3 regions of the Klebsiella africana genome follow, and region 3 is predicted to be linked to each of the others. Evidence: predicted binding sites of a transcription regulator. Region 3 holds the regulator's gene; each other region holds the start of a gene.
The links. Region 3 encodes PurR, which represses purine synthesis genes. Its sites were predicted from a motif close to CANGCAAACGTTTGCNTG; they were not measured.

Region 1: a site for PurR is predicted at 1,347-1,364, ahead of LGL98_RS25100 (NCS2 family permease). Genes of this name have one in related genera too.
Region 2: a site for PurR is predicted at 807-824, ahead of LGL98_RS00470 (nucleobase:cation symporter-2 family protein). Genes of this name have one in related genera too.

The regions. Positions count from the first base shown of each region.
Region 1 is NZ_CP084874.1:5,232,763-5,235,033, reverse strand. Features, by position in the region: gene LGL98_RS25100 (NCS2 family permease) at 1-1,244, opposite strand, end outside; gene yieH (6-phosphogluconate phosphatase) at 1,414-2,079, shown strand; gene LGL98_RS25090 (glucosamine-6-phosphate deaminase) at 2,149-2,271, opposite strand, start outside.
Region 2 is NZ_CP084874.1:94,835-97,105, reverse strand. Features, by position in the region: gene gltS (sodium/glutamate symporter) at 1-591, opposite strand, end outside; gene LGL98_RS00470 (nucleobase:cation symporter-2 family protein) at 876-2,267, shown strand.
Region 3 is NZ_CP084874.1:2,258,632-2,260,902, forward strand. Features, by position in the region: partial or broken gene punR (DNA-binding transcriptional activator PunR) at 1-321, shown strand, start outside; gene purR (HTH-type transcriptional repressor PurR) at 344-1,369, opposite strand; gene cydH (cytochrome bd-I oxidase subunit CydH) at 1,662-1,754, shown strand; gene LGL98_RS11000 (MFS transporter) at 1,922-2,271, shown strand, end outside.

The DNA.
Region 1 (2,271 bases), 2.3 Mb from region 3:
TTCATCACGCAATAAGAGATAAAGCCTAAGGCGATACCTTCGGTGATCGAGAAGCTAAACGGCATCATCACCGCGGTGATGAACGCTGGTACCGCCTCGGTCAGATCGTTCCACTTCACCCGCGCGAGGCTGGAAGTCATCAGCACGCCGACGTAAATCAACGCGCCCGCGGCGGCATAACCAGGAACCATTCCCGCCAGCGGAGAGAGGAAGATAACCAGCAGGAACAGGATACCGACGACAACGGCGGTGAGGCCGGTGCGCCCGCCCACGGAAACGCCGGAGGAAGATTCGATATAGGCCGTCACCGACGAGGTACCGATGAAGGAGCCTGCCACCGACGAGACGCTGTCGACAAACAGCGCTTGCTTCATGCGCGGGAATTTACCATTAGCATCCGCGAGACCCGCTTTATCCGTCACGCCGATCAGCGTCCCGGAGGAGTCAAACAGGTTGACCAGCATAAAAGAGAAGATCACGCCGGCCAGGCCCAGGTTCAGGGAACCCGCCAGATCGACCTGACCAATTACCGAGCTAACGCTCGGCGGCGCCGAGACGATTCCGGTGTAATGCACGTCGCCCAGCATCCAGCCCAGCAGGGTGGTCACGACGATAGAGACCAGGACCGCGGCGTGAATATTGCGCGACGCCAGAATCGCGATGATAAAGAAGCCCAGCACGCCCAGCAGTACGCTGTGGGAGGTTAAATGACCAATGCTGACCAGCGTTTCCGGATTGGCGACAATCACGCCGGCATTTTTCAGGCCCATCATGCCGATAAACAGACCGATACCGCTGGTGATCCCGACGCGCAGACTAAGCGGAATATTGGCGATCATCCAGTAACGTACGCGGAAGATGGTCAGCAGCAGCAGACCCACGGCGCCCCAGAAGATGGCGCCCATGCCCACCTGCCACGGCAGCCCCATCGCCTGCACCACCACAAAGGCGAAAAAGGCGTTCAGGCCCATCGCCGGCGCCAGGGCGACCGGCAGGTTCGCGAACAGACCCATCAGGATACTGCCGAAAGCGGCAATCAGACAGGTGGTCACAAACACGGCGCTGGTATCCATGCCCGCTACGCCAAGAATTTGTGGGTTAACAAAAACGATATACACCATCGTCAGGAACGTGGTGAAACCGGCGATGGCTTCGGTGCGCACCGTGGTGCCGTGCTCGCGCAGCTTAAATACGCGCTCCAGCAGACCCTGGCCAGAAGACTGGCTGGTTTGTTGTTGACTCATTATCGGTTTCCGAACGTAAGGAGGGAAAATTCGAGGCTATCCTATACCAAATTACGGCACCAGGCGCGGTTGTATGGTAATTTTTTTCATTTATTTTGCTTATACGGCAACGATTGCGTCGCGGCATTGGGCATTACGAAAACGTTAAACTTGTTAATATGGAAAGGCTATGACTCAACCAGAAGCAGTATTTTTTGACTGTGACGGCACGCTGGTCGACAGCGAGGTGATTTGCTCCCGCGCTTACGTTCACATGTTTCAGGAATTCGGCATTACGCTGGACCTGGCGGAGATTTTTAAGCGCTTCAAAGGGGTAAAGCTGTACGAAATTATCGACACCATCAACGCTGAGTATGGCGTTAACCTGCAAAAGGCCACCCTGGAGCCGATTTACCGGGCGGAAGTCGCTCGCCTGTTCGATAGCGAGCTGGAGGTGATTCCCGGAGCCCAGGCGCTGCTGGATGCAGTAAGCGTCCCGATGTGCGTGGTTTCCAATGGCCCGGTCAGTAAGATGCAACACTCGCTCGGACGCACCGGCCTGCTGCACCATTTTACTGACCGCTTGTACAGCGGCTACGATATTCAGCGCTGGAAACCCGATCCGGCACTGATGTTTCATGCGGCAGAAGCCATGCAGGTAAAAGCTGAAAACTGTATTCTGGTGGATGACTCCAGCGCCGGTGCTCAGTCGGGGATTGCCGCCGGCATGGAGGTGTTTTATTTCTGCGCCGATCCGCATAACCAGCCGATCGATCATCCCAAAGTGACGACCTTTACCGATCTGGCAGAGCTGCCGGCATTGTGGCAAGCGCGCGGCTGGGATATTACTCGTTAAGACCCGGCGTCGCTACGCTCGGCCGGGCTACGGTTGATCACAATGGTAGCCCCGCTGGTCAGCGGCTTTTTAGTGCTGCAATTCCGCCACTGCCGCCTTATCGGTAATAATCACCAGCGAAGGGTGCAATTTGAGCACTGAAGCCGGCACCTGCTCGCTGACCGGGCCTTCCACCACCTGCTTTAACGCGTG
Region 2 (2,271 bases), 2.2 Mb from region 3:
TTGATCGTCCGGTGTGCCGTCCGGTGAGGAAGAGTGTTTCACCAGGTAACGCGCCACCGGGCCGCCGATCAGACCACCCAACACCAGACCAAAGGTCGCGCAGGCCATCGCCACTTCGGTGGCGTTGGCAAAACCGTAGCGCTCGACGAACAGCTTGCTCCATGCCGCTCCGGTACCGTGGCCGCCGGAAAGGGTGATAGATCCGGCCAGTAGCCCCATCAGCGGATCCAGCCCCAGCAGCTTCGCCATGCCGATACCGAGGGCATTCTGCAACAGCAGCAGGCCGACCACCACGATCAGAAACGTGCCCAGCACTTTGCCACCCGCCCGCAGGCTGGCGAGGTTAGCGTTAAGGCCGATAGTGGCGAAGAACGCCAGCATCAGCGGGTCTTTCAGGCTCATATCGAAATCAATTTCGATATCCATGCTTTTTTTCAGTACCAGCAGCGCCAGCGCCACCAGCAGACCGCCGGCAACGGGTTCAGGAATGGTGTATTTCTTGAGGAAGGGAACGGTTTGTACGAGTTTTCTGCCAAGTAGCAACACAAGCGTTGCGGCAACAAGCGTCGATAAGGTATCGAGGTGAAACATAAAAAGCTCCTTATGGGCGCATGATCCATTCACACGCGACGATATTCCTGGTGTCTTTAGCTTCTCATCATGAGGAGTCAGAGGGGGATTTTACGCAGAACGGCGGAAAAAATGACAGAAAAAGATATTTTGTATCCTTAATGATGCGATTTAGCATACAAAATGTTAATAACCCCGTTGCACATATTCACGGCATAAATTTTTATGGCTAAACGCTGGCAAACGTTTGCTTTTGGTCTACAGTCCGATAAAATTCCCGCTTTGCCACCTTGGGAATGCTTGTGATGTCCGTTAACACCGCAGAGTCAGAAAATGCGCAACCGGTTGCGCATAAACCAGCCAGCGAATTAATCTACCGCCTCGAAGATCGCCCGCCGCTTCCGCAAACCCTGTTCGCCGCCTTCCAGCACCTGCTGGCGATGTTTGTCGCGGTGATCACCCCGGCGTTGTTAATCTGTCAGGCTCTCGGTCTCCCGGCGCAAGATACCCAACACATCATCAGCATGTCGCTGTTCGCCTCCGGCGTCGCCTCCATTATCCAGATCAAAGCCTGGGGCCCGGTCGGCTCCGGATTGCTCTCCATCCAGGGCACCAGCTTCAACTTTGTCGCCCCGCTGATCATGGGCGGCACCGCGCTGAAAACCGGCGGCGCCGACGTCCCCACAATGATGGCCGCCCTGTTCGGCACCCTGATGCTGGCCAGCTGCACGGAAATGGTCCTCTCCCGGGTTCTGCATCTGGCGCGCCGCATCATTACCCCGCTGGTCTCCGGCGTCGTGGTGATGATTATCGGCCTGTCGCTAATTCAGGTCGGTCTGACTTCCATCGGCGGCGGCTACGCGGCGATGGCCGACCATACCTTTGGCGCGCCGAAGAACCTGCTGCTGGCGGGCATCGTGCTGGCGCTGATTATTATCCTCAACCGCCAGCGCAACCCGTACCTGCGCATCGCTTCGCTAGTGATCGCCATGGCGGCGGGCTATCTGGCAGCATGGTTCCTCGATATGCTGCCGGCCAACACCGACTCAACCAACAGCAGCCTCATCACCGTTCCGACGCCGCTCTACTATGGCCTCGGCATCGACTGGAGCCTGCTGCTGCCCCTGATGCTGGTATTTATGATCACCTCCCTGGAAACCATCGGCGATATCACCGCCACCTCCGACGTCTCCGAACAGCCTGTCTCCGGTCCGCTGTATATGAAGCGCCTGAAAGGCGGCGTGCTGGCTAACGGCCTGAACTCCTTTGTTTCCGCGGTTTTCAACACCTTCCCGAACTCCTGCTTCGGCCAGAACAACGGTGTGATCCAGCTGACCGGCGTCGCCAGCCGCTACGTCGGCTTCGTGGTCGCCCTGATGCTGATCGTCCTCGGTCTGTTCCCGGCGGTGAGCGGCTTCGTCCAGCATATCCCTGAGCCAGTGCTCGGCGGCGCCACGCTGGTGATGTTCGGCACCATTGCCGCGTCCGGCGTACGCATCGTCTCCCGCGAGCCGCTGAACCGTCGCGCGATCCTGATTATCGCCCTGTCGCTGGCGGTGGGTCTCGGCGTGTCACAGCAGCCACTGATCCTGCAGTTCGCGCCGGACTGGCTGAAAAACCTGCTCTCCTCCGGGATTGCCGCCGGCGGCATCACGGCGATTGTTCTGAATTTAATTTTCCCGCCAGAAAAAGCCTGATTAG
Region 3 (2,271 bases):
GTGCGGGAGGATACCTCGCGCTCGTTGCCTAAACGAACAACCTGGCTGCTGGATAATCAGAAGCGGGTGGTCGTGCCCGACTGGGAATCGTCGGCGACCTGTCTGTCGGCGGGCCTCTGCGTTGGCATGGTGCCGAGCCATTTCGCCCGTCCGTGGATAGATCGCGGCGAATGGACTGCGCTGATGCTGGAAAATCCGTTCCCGGATGCGGCCTGCTGCCTGACGTGGCAGCAGAATGACGCTTCACCGGCGCTAAACTGGATGCTGGACTATTTGGGAGACAGCGATACGCTGAATCGGGAGTGGCTGCGGGCGCCGGAGTGATCCGCGCCCGCCAGTGGCCTTAACGACGATAATCGACAAACGGGCCATCCGCTACCGAACGGCGTTCAACCAGACGAGGGTGCACTTCGATAGACTGCGACTCTTCGCGCTTGTTGACGATACGATCCAACAGCATGTTAAATGCGGCTTCGCCCAGAGAATCTTTCGGCTGATGAATGGTGGTTAACGCCGGGCTGAAATAGCGGGCGTTACGCACATTATCATAACCGATCAGCGAAATGTCCTGCGGCACCCGCAGTCCCATTTCGTCTGCGGCGCAGATGGCCCCCATCGCCATGATATCCCCGCCGCAGAACACCGCCGTCGGACGGTGCTGCTGGTTTAAGATCTGCTGCATAGCGCGGTAGCCGGATTCAGGCTCGAAGTCGCCCTGCACAATCCAGTTTTCCGGCACGCTGATATGCGCCTCTTTCATCGCCTGCATAAAGCCGGCCAGGCGTCCTGCGCCGGTGTTGCGCTCCAGCGGTCCGGGGATCACGCCGATTTCGCGGTGGCCGCGTTCAATCAGGTAACGGCCGGCGATATACCCGCCCTGGAAGGCGTTATCGATGACCGCATCGGTGAAGTCGGCTTTCGCCTCGCCCCAGTCCATCACCACCATCGGAATATGGCGGTACTCTTCCAGCATGCTCAGAACCGAATCCGGATACTCGGAACACATCACCAGCAAGCCGTCGACGCGCTTTTGCGCCATCATCGACAGATAGGCACGTTGTTTTTCCGGATCGTTCCATGCATTACCGAGGATCAGGGTATAGCCCTTCTGGAAGCAGCTCTTTTCAACGGACTCAATAATTTCAGCGAAATAGGCGGCTTCGCTACTGGTCGCCAGCAGGCCAATCGATTTTGTATGATTGACTTTCAGGCTGCGCGCTACGGCGCTCGGCGAGTAGTGCAGCTCTTTGATCGCCGCCCATACCGCGTTACGCGTCTCTTCGGCAACGAAACGGGTTTTGTTAATTACATGTGACACGGTTGTAGTGGAAACGTTTGCGCGCTTCGCTACATCTTTAATAGTTGCCATTACATCTCACTCCATGCCTTGACCTGATCGCCTGAACATCGATACGTAAACGTTTGCCTACACACACCCTGAATACAATTTTCAACATTGCATCACGTCGGGAAAACGACACAGAACGACAGGAAGGGGTCAATGGCCGATACGCTTTTAAATTAGCGTGGGATTTTGTCCGATCTTGGGGCAAAGTGGAAGAGCAAAAATGTGCATCGCCCTAAATCCCGGAAGATTTTTGCGATTTTTTGTGCAAAAATGAGCAAGCTCACTTTTGTTGTGGGGATAACCAGAGGGAAAAATGATGGATACCAATTTAAAGTTTTCGCTGATCACCACGATTATTGCTCTCGGCGTGATTGTCGCTTTCAGCCTGACCGCCATTCTGCACTAATGTTTCGCTGAGGGAGGAGCGCAGCTTCCTCCCCATATCCTGTCATTATTATCAATTCTGCAAAAATCTTTTGTCATTTCGTTCACTTTTGTTTTTTTGTGATTGATGTCATGCTTTTGACTTCTGATGTTACGCCGTCCTCTCTGACGGTCTGATGGAGTCATTGAATGAAAATCAACTTTCCTTTACTCGCGCTGGCGATCGGCGCCTTTGGCATCGGTACCACCGAGTTCTCCCCTATGGGATTGCTGCCGGTGATTGCGAAAGGTGTGGACGTCTCAATACCGGTAGCGGGAATGCTGATCAGTGCGTATGCCATCGGCGTCATGGTCGGCGCACCGCTGATGACGCTGCTGTTGTCGCATCGCGCGCGGCGCAATGCGCTGATTTTTCTGATGGGGATCTTCACCGTCGGCAACCTGTTGTCATCCATCGCGCCGGATTACACCACGCTGCTGCTGTCGCGCATTATTACCAGCCTCAACCACGGCGCTTTTTTCGGCCTGGGATCGGTGGT